Regions from separate parts of the uncultured Planococcus sp. genome, predicted to be linked through region 2. Evidence: predicted binding sites of a transcription regulator. Region 2 holds the regulator's gene; the other holds the start of a gene.
What was found. Region 2 encodes NrdR, which represses ribonucleotide reductase genes. Its sites were predicted from a motif close to AACACNATATATNGTGTT; they were not measured.
Positions count from the first base shown of each region.

Region 1 (6,523 bases), on a different contig from region 2:
GGTTCGACTGCCGGCAAATCAATTCGATATTGTGATGATAGGAGAATTCCACCAGATCCTGTTCCAGCTCTTCCAGCGTAAACGTTCCATAGGATTCTTTCTCCCGCTTGCCCAAACGATTTAAATTAGGGCCGTTCAAAACCAGCACACGCATTCAACCTTCTCCTCCCCTGACACATTCTTCATTATTTTAACATATCGGAACAATCGAGCAAATATTACGAAAAGCGGAAACGGCCGTTAAGCTCCGAAAGGCATAAGACAATCTGGCGAAGCGGCGTACTTTGCCGCACAGCCAGAGTGGCTTATGACCCGAGGAGTTGGCCGTTGGAGCTGGACACTGAAATGCGGAAACAGCCGTTTAGCCCCGACAAGCGCTGGAAGGCTCACCGGTAATGGCGCCCTTTGCCATTGTCGGTGAGCCTGAAGCGACTCGAGGGGCTGGCTGCTGCAGCTGGACACTGAAAAGCGGAAGCAGCCGTTTAGCCCCGACTAGCGCTGGAAGGCTCACCGGTAATGGCGCCCTTTGCCATTGTTGGTGAGCCTGAAGCGACTCGAGGGGCTGGCTGCTGCAGCTGGACAACAAGAAATGCGGAAGCGCCTGTTCAGAACCGACAGGCATAAGACAGATCAGCAGTATAGCGCACTTTGCCACGCAGCTGGGCTGGCTTATGACCCAAACCTTAAATCAGCTCCATTAAATCAATGCATAAAAAAAGCGCGATGGCTGCTCGGCCATCGCGCTTTTCATCTTATAATCCGCATTTCAATTGAGCGTTGCAGTTGGTGCAGGTATTGCAGCCGCCCATTTCTTCCACTGTACCTTTACGGCAGACTGGGCATGTATCGCCCACTTCAGAACCGATCGTTACATTGGTTGAACGGAGATCCTGGATCGTGTCGATCAGGACGATCGGACGCTTGCTAGTTTCTTCCGGCTGATCCTCTTCTTCAAAGGTATTGTCTTCAGCTTTCAGTGTCAGAACCTGTGAGTCCCGGCTGCCGTCGACATATACTGTACCGCCTTTTGCTCCGCCTTTATACAGACGCTCATATACGCCTTCCACCTGTTCGACTGTGTAGCCGCGTGGTGCATTGACGGTTTTCGAGATCGAGGAATCGATCCAGCGCTGGATGATGCATTGAACATCCGCGTGTGCTTCCGGCGCCAAATCCATCGATGTAACGAATGCCTTCGGCAAGTTCTCTTCGTCCGCTTCGGGATTATTCTTCAAGTATTCACTGACGATGTCAGCTTTGACCTCGATGAATTTCCCGAGGCGGCCGCTGCGGTAGTAGGTGAATGAATAATAAGGTTCCAGTCCGGTCGAGACGCCTACCATTGTTCCGGTAGATCCTGTTGGCGCCACCGTCAATAGATGTGAATTACGGATGCCTTTTTCCAGGATCGCTTCACGGACGTGTTCCGGCATATCCTGCATAAATCCGGTTTCTGTGAAAGCTTTGCGGAGTGCCGCTGTTTCATCATCGGTTTTGCCGACTAGGAATGGGAAACTGCCGCGTTCTGCTGCCAAGTCAGTCGAAACCTCATAAGCTGCAGTAGCGATTGTCTTGAAAATCTCATCCACAAGCTCATTGCCTTCCGGAGATCCATATTCCTTGTCGCAATAGATCAACAGATCAGCAAGGCCCATTACGCCAAGCCCAACACGGCGTTCTCCAAGTGCCTGTACTTCGTTTTCCTCAAGGAAGTATGGAGTTGCATCGATGACATTGTCCTGCATACGGACACCGACACGTACCGTTTCCTTCAAAGATTCAAAATCGACTTGCTTCGTCTTCGGATCTGCGAACTGAGCCAAGTTGACTGCAGCCAGGTTACAGACGGAATAAGGTGCCAAAGGCTGTTCGCCGCAAGGGTTCGTTGCAACGACTTTTTGTCCGTAAGCTGCAGCATTTGTTTTTTCATTGGCGTTATCGATAAAGAAAATGCCTGGCTCCGCTGAGTAGGTCGCACAGATATTGATCAGGTTCCATAGCTCCCGCGCTTTCATTGTACGGTAAACACGTACACCGTGGCCCATGCGTTCCCATTCACGAACATCGCCGACTTCCTGCCACTGTTGATTGTAGATAGCCATCTCTTCTTTGGAATAAGATTCTACAGCCGGGAAACGAAGGTCGAAATCCGCATCGTTTTCGACTGCTGTCATGAAGTCGCTTGTCAAAGTGACTGAGATATTGGCGCCTGTCAAAAATTCTTCGTTATGGACTGTATAAGTTCCGCCATCCCGCAACTTCGTTTCCGCATCACGCATGATTTTCTCGTTGAATCCGCCCATTCCAGGAATCGCACGGTAATTCAGAATCCCTTGGTACATCGCTTCTTCCTGCTCTGTCAAAGGCTTGAATTTCAATTTATCATGAGCCAATTTCTTGATGGTCTCATCTTCGGTATTTTCGATCAAATAACGCAAAATGCGTGGATTCTGCATTTTCGAGATGATGAATTCCGCGATATCCGGATGCCAGTCGGCAAGCATGATCATCTGTGCTCCGCGGCGTGAACCACCCTGCTCGACAAGATGCGTCAGTTTAGCGATATCATCCAACCAGGAAACAGAACCAGACGATTTGCCGTTGACTCCGCGAGCCAATGTGTTGCGCGGACGAAGTGTCGAACCATTGGTGCCGACACCGCCGCCGCGGCTCATGATTTCCATCACCTGTTTGCGGTGATCGGAAATGCCTTCGCGTGAATCTGCTACAAACGGCATAACGTAACAGTTGAAATACGTCACGTCGGTATCTGCGCCTGCTCCATACAGTACACGGCCAGCGGGAATGAATTTCAATCCAACCAATTGCTGGTAGAATTTCTCGAACCACTCCTGACGTTTTTCCGGAGTTTTCTCGACTGACGCAAGGCCTGTTGCATTACGTTTCGCAATCTGCTCGTAAAACACTTCAAGCGGCTTCTCAATCACTTCGATCGGACGATTGACGATGCCAGCCTGCTGCTCTTCCGGTTTGTCGATTGCGCTTCTGTAATCTTCCTCGATCCAGACCTGCGCTTTATTGGACTGCTTATCGATGGAAACGATATAGCCGAGTCCACGTGCCGGGAATTTCGGATCTTCTTTGACAGTCAAGACGACGAAATCGCCTGCCTTGAGCGTCTTTTTCTCCGTATCCTTAAAAGAATAACGGTCGATCATCACGAGGCGTGATACACCTTTATGCGTCAATTTCATATCCGGAGTAATTGCGTGCACTTGCGGGAACGTTTCGATATCTTCGTTTAACGCTCTTGAATTCAATGAATACTGGGATTGTGTGGCGGAAACCATTTGACAATTCCTCCTTCGTGTTATATGGAGTTAGATACTATATATAGTATTACTTCAATTCCCAGCATACTACATGTTGAAACTTCTTTTCAATAACAATTTTCTGATGGAAATTTTTCATGTGATGGAAAGCTTTATTTACCAGCGTTTCCATCTTTGGAAATCTCTAAAATGAGCCAAAAGACTCTCACGCCCGGAAATTCCACTCAGCATTGGCGTATTTTTTTTCTTCCAAAGCCTTGACATCTGCCAGTTGCTGCTCAGACAAATGATAAGGTTGCAGATCGATGGACAGCGCCTGCTCAAATCCAGACTTGAATGCCCGGACGCATTCTTCAGCTGTAGCGGGCTCCTCGCGCAGGGAGTTGATCGACACCGCTTTTTCAGGGATTTTTGCGCGCATCCGTTCTTTAGCCTGTTCGCTTGAAAATTTGAAAACCGATAGGAGCTTTTCAGCATCCAGATCTATCAGTATAGCACCATGCTGCAAAATGACACCTTTTTGGCGTGTCTGCGCACTGCCTGCGACTTTTTTTCCTTCGACGACCATTTCATACCAGCTTGGCGCATCAAAACAAACAGCTGATTTCGGTTTTTTCAGATCCGCCCGCTTCTCATCTGTATCCGGTACAGAGAAATAAGCATCCAGTCCCAAGTTCTTGAAGCCTTCCAATAAACCTTCACTTAATACACGATACGCTTCCGTAACCGTTTCCGGCATATCCGGATAATCTTCACTGACGATGATGCTATATGTAAGTTCATGCTCATGGAGAACCCCCCTGCCTCCTGTCGGCCGGCGGACAAATCCAAGACCGAGCCGGTTGACGGCTTCCATGTCAATTTCCTTTTCCACTTTTTGAAAATAACCGATTGATAGGGCAGCAGGCTGCCAGCTGTAAAAGCGGATGACCGGCGGAATCAATCCTTCACTGTGCCAGTTCAATAAGGCTTCATCAAGGGCCATATTGAACGAAGGGCTGCTCGCACCTGAATTTATAAAAACCCATTTTGGATATTTCACAAGATCGCCTCCTATTTCCGCTAATTAGTGTAACATTGGCATTGAATATCCGTCATCTCTTCTTTTATAATAAAAGAAGATGAGAAAGGGGCAAGAACATTGGAATTTCTGTACATCGCAATCGCCATACTGCTGGCAATCATCATTTACGCGGTAATTTCTTATTTCCGCATCAAAAAAGCTGTCACTAACCTGACACAGGAACAATTTATCGAAGGCTATCGCAAAGCCCAGTTGATCGACGTCCGTGAGCCGAAAGATTTTGCGGCTGGCCACATCCTGGGAGCACGCAATATTCCCCAATCGCAATTGCGTCAGCGCTATAAGGAAATCCGCTCGGACAAGCCGGTTTATTTATATGACCAGAACGGGGCACGCAGCGGCCGCGTCGCAATTTTCCTGAAGAAGAAAGGCTATAACCACTTGTTCCAATTGCAGGGCGGTTTCAAGCAATGGACCGGAAAAATCAAATCCAAAGCTTAAACTTAAAGAACTCTTCCAGAAATGGAAGGGTTCTTTTCTATCTCACTTTGATTGCGTTGAAGAAATCATGTGAAACCTTCCAAGCTTTTTCTTCGCGATAAAACGATACGGGAAATGCTTCCTCATCATTTGGACATCGGCACAGGCCCCCAAACTCGCCCTAAAACTGTCCGCTGTCGTTTCTGACGGGTTCTGGACTATTGGGGAGACAAACAACTGCCCATCACCATTTAAACAGCTATCCGTTTGATTTGACGACAATTTCAGCCAGGCACAATGCACGGGAAAACCACAAGACGAAAGTCGACACACAAAAAATAACCGGAACGCTCCAATTTGGCTCATCGGTTTTATTGCTGCACATAAGAAAAAGGCGCGGAGGCTGAACAGCTTCCACGCCTTTTTAAAGATATTATTCGTCTTTATAGTAACGAAGCACGGGCTTGCGCGCAGCTTTCGTTTCGTCCAAACGGTTGATTACCGTGGTATGCGGTGCATTTTGGACGATTTCAGGATTTTCTTCCACTTCTTTGGAAATCTGGATCATCGCATCGATGAAGGCATCCAACGTTTCTTTGGACTCAGTTTCCGTCGGTTCGATCATCATGCCTTCCTCCACATTCAATGGGAAGTAGATCGTTGGCGGATGGTAGCCGAAGTCAAGCAGGCGTTTTGCCATATCCAATGTACGGACACCCAATTTTTTCTGGCGTCGGCCGCTCAATACGAATTCATGCTTGCAATGGCGGTCGTACGGCAAATCGAAATGAGGCTGCAGTCTGCGCATCATATAGTTGGCATTCAATACTGCATATTCCGTCACTGCCTTCAGGCCATCCGGCCCCATGGAACGGATATACGTATAGGCACGTACGTTGATGCCGAAGTTGCCGTAGAAAGGCTTGACGCGGCCGATTGAATCCGGGCGGTCATAGTCGAACGTATAGGCATCGTCTTTTTTCACCAATACCGGTTTCGGTAAATATGGAAGCAAGTCATTTTTCACGCCGACTGGACCAGATCCAGGTCCGCCTCCGCCGTGAGGTCCAGTGAATGTCTTGTGGAGGTTCAAGTGAACTACGTCAAAGCCCATGTCTCCCGGACGTGCTTTTGACATAACTGCATTCAAGTTGGCGCCGTCATAATACAACTTGCCGCCGACCCCGTGGATGATGGCTGCCATTTCAAGGATCTGCTCTTCAAACAAGCCAAGTGTATTCGGATTTGTCAGCATCAATGCTGCCGTATCGTCTCCGACTACACGCTTCAGGTCTTCGAGATCTACAAGTCCCTGATCGCTTGACTTAACGGTTACGGTTTCGAATCCAGCAACGGTCGCTGACGCCGGATTGGTACCATGTGCCGAATCGGGAACGATAACTTTCGTTCGTTTCAAGTCGCCCCGCGCTTCATGGTAGGCACGGATCATCATCAATCCGGTCCATTCCCCGTGTGCACCCGCAGCTGGCTGTAACGTAACTTCGTCCATGCCAGTGATTTCTTTCAGATGCTCCTGCAGATCGAACATCAAAGCAAGAGCTCCTTGAACCGTTTTTTCATCCTGCAATGGATGGATGTTTGCGAATCCAGGGAAACGCGCAACGGTTTCGTTGATTTTCGGATTGTATTTCATGGTGCAGGAGCCCAGTGGATAGAAACCTGAATCCACGCCGTGGTTACGGTTGGACAAGGCTGTGTAATGGCG
Region 1 is NZ_CANMXD010000005.1:298,249-304,771, forward strand. Features, by position in the region: gene aroQ (type II 3-dehydroquinate dehydratase) at 1-154, opposite strand, end outside; gene Q0785_RS10070 (vitamin B12-dependent ribonucleotide reductase) at 753-3,311, opposite strand; gene Q0785_RS10075 (biotin/lipoate A/B protein ligase family protein) at 3,499-4,278, opposite strand; gene Q0785_RS10080 (rhodanese-like domain-containing protein) at 4,435-4,818, shown strand; gene gcvPB (aminomethyl-transferring glycine dehydrogenase subunit GcvPB) at 5,231-6,523, opposite strand, start outside.
Region 1: Q0785_RS10070 (vitamin B12-dependent ribonucleotide reductase) is a predicted target of NrdR. The motif match lies at 3,345-3,362, and genes of this name have one in related genera.

Region 2 (6,523 bases):
GCTTCGCCTTCAACTTCTGTATAATCGATTTCCAACTCATCCATCGCTTCCTTCAGCATGGCTTGTGCACGGTTCCACATTGCATCATCGTCAAAGTATTTTTCTTTATCCGCTGGATCACGGTAAGACAAACGGAATGAATAATCTTTGATGTCAAAATCCTTGTAGACGTCAACCACCAGATTGACGACGCGTTTGAATTCTTCCTTGATCTGGTCTGGACGGACAAAGATGTGAGCATCATTCAATGTCATTCCGCGGACGCGCTGCAATCCGGACAAAGCACCCGACATTTCATAGCGGTGCATCAATCCCAGTTCCGCAATACGGACCGGCATCTGGCGATATGAATGGATGCCTTGTTTGAAAATCATCATGTGATGCGGGCAGTTCATCGGGCGCAGCACCAATTCCTCATTATCCATTTTCATGACTGGGAACATATCGTCCTGGTAATGATCCCAATGTCCGCTTGTTTTATACAATTCCACGCTGCCCATTACTGGAGTGTAGACGTGGTCATAGCCCAAACGCTCTTCTTTATCGACAATATAACGTTCGATGATGCGGCGGATTGTCGCGCCTTTTGGTAGCCACATCGGCAAACCTTGTCCGACTTTTTGAGAGTTCATGAATAAATTCAGTTCTTTCCCGATTTTGCGGTGGTCGCGCTCTTTCGCTTCCTCCAGCATTTCAAGATGAGCTTTCAAATCTTCTTTTTTGAAAAAGGCAGTTCCGTAGATGCGCTGAAGCATTTTGTTGTCGCTGTTCCCTCTCCAATAGGCACCAGCAACGCTCAATAATTTAAACTCTTTCAATTTGCCTGTTGATGGCACATGAATGCCTCGGCAAAGGTCGAAAAAGTCGCCCTGTTCATAGATGGACACTTGGTCATCTTCGGGAATCGCTTCAAGAAGTTCCAATTTATACGGATCCTCAATAGCCGCGAATCGTTTTTGTGCTTCTGCACGAGTCACGTCATGGCGGATGATTTCGACATTTTCATTGATGATTTTCTTCATTTCTTTTTCAATCAACGGCAAATCTTCTGAAGTGATCGCTGTCTCAGTATCGATATCATAATAGAAGCCATTTTCGATAACTGGACCGACACCCAGCTTCGCATCCGGATACATCCGCTTGATTGCCTGTGCCAATAGATGCGCAGTGCTGTGGCGCAGAACTTCCAGCGCCTCATCTGATTCAGGTGTGATGATGGCGATTTCCCCATCTTCCTTCAATGGTGCACGCAAGTCGACCAAATTGCCGCCAACTTTTCCGGCCAATGCTTTTTTGCGCAATCCCGGACTGATGGATTGTGCGATTTCTTCAGTAGTTGTGCCTTGTTCAAACTCTTTTACTGCCCCATCAGGGAATTTCAGTTGAATCATGTCTGCCATGCCAATCTCTCCTTTTAATTAGATCTGTTGGAAATGCCTCTGCCACAGGGTCTGGCCGGGCATTTCCGTTTTTCGTTGTCCAGCTCCAGCGGCTAGAACCTCGGGGTCTTAAGTTAATCTGAATCCAGTTACAGTGCCTAGCTCTTCGGGATGTAAGCCACTCTGGCTGTGCGGCTGAACACATGCCACTTCGCCAGACCCTCTTACACCTGTCAGAGCTGGACAGGCACTTTCACTTTTTAGCCTGTGCGGCAAAACCGCTTCGGCAGCTCACCTTAAGCCTGTCGGTTCTGAACAGCCGCTTCCGCTTTTCTTTGTCCAGCTTCAGCGGCCTGCTCCTCGGGTCATAAGCTGTCCTTCCTATGCGGCAAAAGCGCCGCTTCGGAAGTCCATCTTATGCCTGTCAGAGCAAAGCGGCCATTTCCGCTTTTCATTGTCCAGCTGCAGCGGCCAGGTTCTCGGGTCATAAGCCAACCCAACTATGTGGCAAAGAACGCCACATAGCCGGTCTGTCTTACGCCTGTCGAACCTTGACGGCCGCTTCCGCTTTTCTTTTTTCTCCACACAAAAAAGCCCCATCCCAAAAGGGACGAAGCTTTAGCTCGCGGTTCCACCCTTCTTCTATTCAAAACGGACAGATCCGTTCGGAATGAAGCTCTGCATCGGCTAACGGGCCGGTTCCGTCAGCTGTTACTGAGGAGACTGTTCACAGCTGCTGCTCGAAGGGGGTAAGCGGGATTGCCGGTACTTAAGAAGCTTGCAGCCAGGGCTTCTCTCTCTGAAAGTCGTACAAATCCGCTCATGTCCTTGTCTAGGCATGTAAAATCTTGGTTCGATTGTTTTTACTATAAACCGAAACGCCGTAAAACGCAATAGTTCCGGAGCTTAATTTCGTCGGTTGCGGCCGTCGAGCTTAACCGGTGTGGTCAACGCACGGATCCGCTCCATGATGCGCGCAGCTTTCAAATCTTCTTTTTCGCCGCGCTGTGAATAGGTCAGATGGTATTCCAGTTCGGAATAGCTGAAATTCGACGACATGAAAGTCGGCAGTTTTTCGGACATCCGGTAATGAAGGATCGTCCCCAGAACTTCATCACGGGTCCAGCTCGACATCGCTTCCGCTCCGATATCATCAAGCATCAGGACATCCGCTTTTTTGACGTAGTCGACTTTTTCCTGCAAGGTCTGGTCACCGATCGCCTGTTTCATTTCACGCATGAATTCAGGAACGAAGACCAGTACGGATTTAACATTGATCTCCGCCAGTTCATTAGCTACTGCACTGAGTAAATACGATTTGCCGATACCGAATTGCCCATAAAGGTATAATCCTTTTTCAGGCAGGTTGTCAGGGCCAGTCGCCTGATCCAGGAAATCACCGACTGCGCGGAATGCTTCCATGCGGCTATCGTCCAAATCAAATCCGGATAGCGTCGCCTGCATGACTTCTTTCGGCATATACATGCTGTGGATCAAAGAAGAAGCATGGCGTTTATTGTCGTTGACGTCTTTCAAGCGGCATTTGGTATAGGAGATGCCGATATTTCCCCGTTCCAACACCAGGTTCGGTTCGAAGCCTTTTAGATGGTTGATGCAAGCGCCCAAGCTTGGGCATTTATTGCAATCATGGGACTGGTCGATATACTCGTATAGCTTCCCCAGTCCTTTATCGATGGTAGCTGTGTCAATTTCCTCAGCATGGTCTTCCAGGAATTTTTGGACACCTGGGTGTTCCAGTACTTCCTTGCGCATTTCACTATAACGCTCAGAGAAAGCAGGCGCATTGACCACACGTTTTAACGTTTCGCGAATCGGTTCCATTTAACCACCTTTTCCTTTCTTAAGCGCAAGTTTCGCAAGAAGTTTTTGCTTCTCCACTTCCAGGCTTTCGTTTCTAGGCTCTGTCTTGGCGGCTGGCGCCTCATCTTTTTTATGGAACCATTCCGGCAGCTTTTCTTCACGCACCGGTTTTCGGTTGCCATTGCTGGTAAACGGTTTGGCCACTGTTGTGGGCGAACCTTCCGACTTCCATTTCATATACTGCGTATGCTCAACTCGCGCAAGCTCGATTGCTTCTTTAGCAGTGGTGACGTTCTTCCGCAGCCAATGAGAAGCGATTTTTTCCACATAGGCCTTGGTCAGTTTCATATCGGTGCGCAGCAGGACATATTGAAGCAAGACATTGACGACAGCCGGCTCCATGCCATGGGTGACGACCAATTGATTGGCAAGCTGGACATCAGCAGGCAGCGGTTCACTGCCATCAGCAATATCGCGCAGGACTTGGATTGGCGGTGCTGTCTCCAAGTAAACAAGCAATTCGTCCTGTTTTGTTTTCGGTGTTCCTTCTGTCAGCTTCGGCGCTTCTTTATGGACTTGTACAAGTTGTGGTGCAGTGGTCGAAACCGTCAGCTTATAATATTCGGATGCCGATTTCTTCAGGCCTTCCACCGTCAACGTATAATCGTCTTCAATGGCCAACAAGATGACCTTCTGCATCTCCAATGGTCCCCATCCATACAAGTAAGCCAATTTGGGGATGAAATCTCTGATAGTTGCAGTCAGTACTCTTTTCGGAACAAGCTGCTCCGATAACCCTTGCCGGAGAAGTCCGAAATCAAAATCGGAATCGGCTTCGTAGCCGCCTTTTTCCCGTCTCTGCAGATCCTGCTTTTCAGCCGGATAGCCTGCTTTCGCATGAACCGGCTGGAAAATATCCGTAAAGGTCCGTGACACTTCTTTAAAATCAGAAGGAATTTCATTGTGCACCACAAAACGGTCCCGTACCCGCCGGTAAGACGTTTCGCCAATTTTACTGAACAGGAACATCGATAAGAGAGGATCCATAAAAAAGGTTTTCGGATCGAGCGGCGGACATAATTCATAGATGAAGCAGCGGTCGCCAGTGTCTTTCCGGTAGGTTTTCAGCAATCCGATCGCTTCCAGCTGAATTCTTGCTTCAAAGATTTTTGAAATGGGATTTCCCAATGTGTTCATCAATGTATAATGGGTGGTTTCATCCTTGGACGCTTCCCCTTCAGCCCAAAGCGTCAAGTAGAAGGCAATAGCTTCTGCCCCGACCATGGGCTGATACAGCAAAGTCAGCAGCTGCCGGTCATAATTCGAAAACGGATACGGCAACCGGATGCGATACGGATCGGCAGGCTGGAGTTCTTTATAAAATGCAGTCATAAGTCACCGCCTAGTCGATTTTCTTGTCTTCCGGACTTTTATTCAGCAAATCCTTCAGTTCGTCGATAAAAACAGTGATGTCTTTGAATTGGCGATACACAGAAGCAAAGCGCACGTAAGCCACCTCGTCAATTGCTGCCAGCCGGTTCATGACCAACTCCCCGACCTCTTCGGATTTCACTTCCGGATTGCCCGCCCGGCGAAGGTCTTTCTCAATCGTAAAGACCACTTCTTCCAATACTTCCAGAGATACAGGCCGCTTTTCACATGCGCGAATTAACCCACGCAGGACTTTTTCACGGCTGAACTCTTCACGCGAGCCGTCTTTTTTGACGACAATCAGCGGCATCTCTTCCACTTTCTCAAAAGTGGTGAAGCGATATCCGCATGATTCACATTCCCTGCGCCTTCTGATTGACTTCATTTCATCTATTGGCCGTGAATCGACAACACGTGTGCCGTTATGTTGGCAAGCTGGACATTTCATTTTGACATCTCCCTAAATTCTCTATCTAGTGTATCTAGTATAACAAAAATTCTTCGGGAAAATAGAAAAAGCAGAGGAATTTATCCCCTGCTTACTTTTTTTTGCTAAATGGATTATACAGTTACTGAAACTTTGGATTTCTCAACACTGACTGGACCCATACCGCGCGGAATTTCGACAAGCTCGCTTGAGGTTGACCCTAGCGCTTCTGCGATATACTTTGCTGCAATTGTAGGATCTAGGTCACCGCAAGTGTAAACATCTACACTGGCGTAGCCGTGTTCCGGGAAACTGTGGATGGTTAAGTGAGATTCAGAGATAATCACAACTCCGCTGACACCTTGTGGTGCGAATTTGTGAAAAGCTACCTCTCTTACTTCAGCTCCAGATTTGAGTGCTGCATCAACAAAAGTTTGTTCGATAAAATCCATATCGTTTAATTTGTCAAAATCACACTGCCAAAGTTCTGCAATTACGTGACGTCCCATTGTTTCCATGGTTCGTTTTCCCCCTTTGATATCATTTTGGTTTTTGCGCAAAATATTCAAAGTTGACTACCACGGGGGAAAGTTAGTCCAAAGAGGTCCTAACCCTTTAAGCAGTCATGTGAATAAAAAATCTTACGCTCCTAATTCCGAGATGCATGATGGAAATTCAGAAGTGGTAGCCGTTTTTCAACTACGATTCATAGTATAAAACGGATTTATTGTAAATGCAATAATAATATCTTATTAATCCTGAATTTTTTTCAATAAATTTTCCATAAAAAACCCCGGTTCTCCAGATAAAACCGGAGTACCGGGGTGAATAACCTTATTTAGAAACCAACACCAAAGCCTTTGCGACTTTTTTCGTCAAATCGATGACACGTGCGGAATATCCCCATTCATTGTCATACCAAGCCAAAACTTTCACTTTACGGCTTCCGATGACCATCGTAGACAATCCATCAACAATCGCCGATTTCGGATTGCTGTTGAAATCCACTGAAACCAATGGCTCCATCGTCAAACTCAAGATTCCTTCCAACCCATTTTCTGAGGCTTCTTCAAACGCCTGATTGATTTCCTCGATCGTCACATCTGTCTCCAGGTCGACAACCAGGTCAACCAGGGAGACATTCGGAGTCGGTACCCGCAACGCCATACCATGCAGTTTGCCCTGCAGTTCCGGCATCACCAGTGACAGCGCTTTCGCAGCACCCGTAGAAGTAGGGATGATCGATTGCGCGCATGCACGTGCACGTCGAAGATCTTTGTGGGGATTGTCCAGGTTCTGCTGGTCATTCGTATAGGAATGGATGGTGGTCATCAAGCCGTTTTCAATACCAAATTTGTCATGGAGCACTTTTACGACCGGTGCCAGGCAGTTGGTCGTGCAGCTCGCATTGGAAATGATGTCATGCTTATCGATATCCAATTTGTCGTCATTGACTCCCATGACA
Region 2 is NZ_CANMXD010000008.1:196,875-203,397, forward strand. Features, by position in the region: gene thrS (threonine--tRNA ligase) at 1-1,400, opposite strand, end outside; gene dnaI (primosomal protein DnaI) at 2,286-3,221, opposite strand; gene Q0785_RS13395 (DnaD domain protein) at 3,222-4,592, opposite strand; gene nrdR (transcriptional regulator NrdR) at 4,603-5,079, opposite strand; gene speD (adenosylmethionine decarboxylase) at 5,193-5,576, opposite strand; gene Q0785_RS13410 (glyceraldehyde-3-phosphate dehydrogenase) at 5,893-6,523, opposite strand, start outside.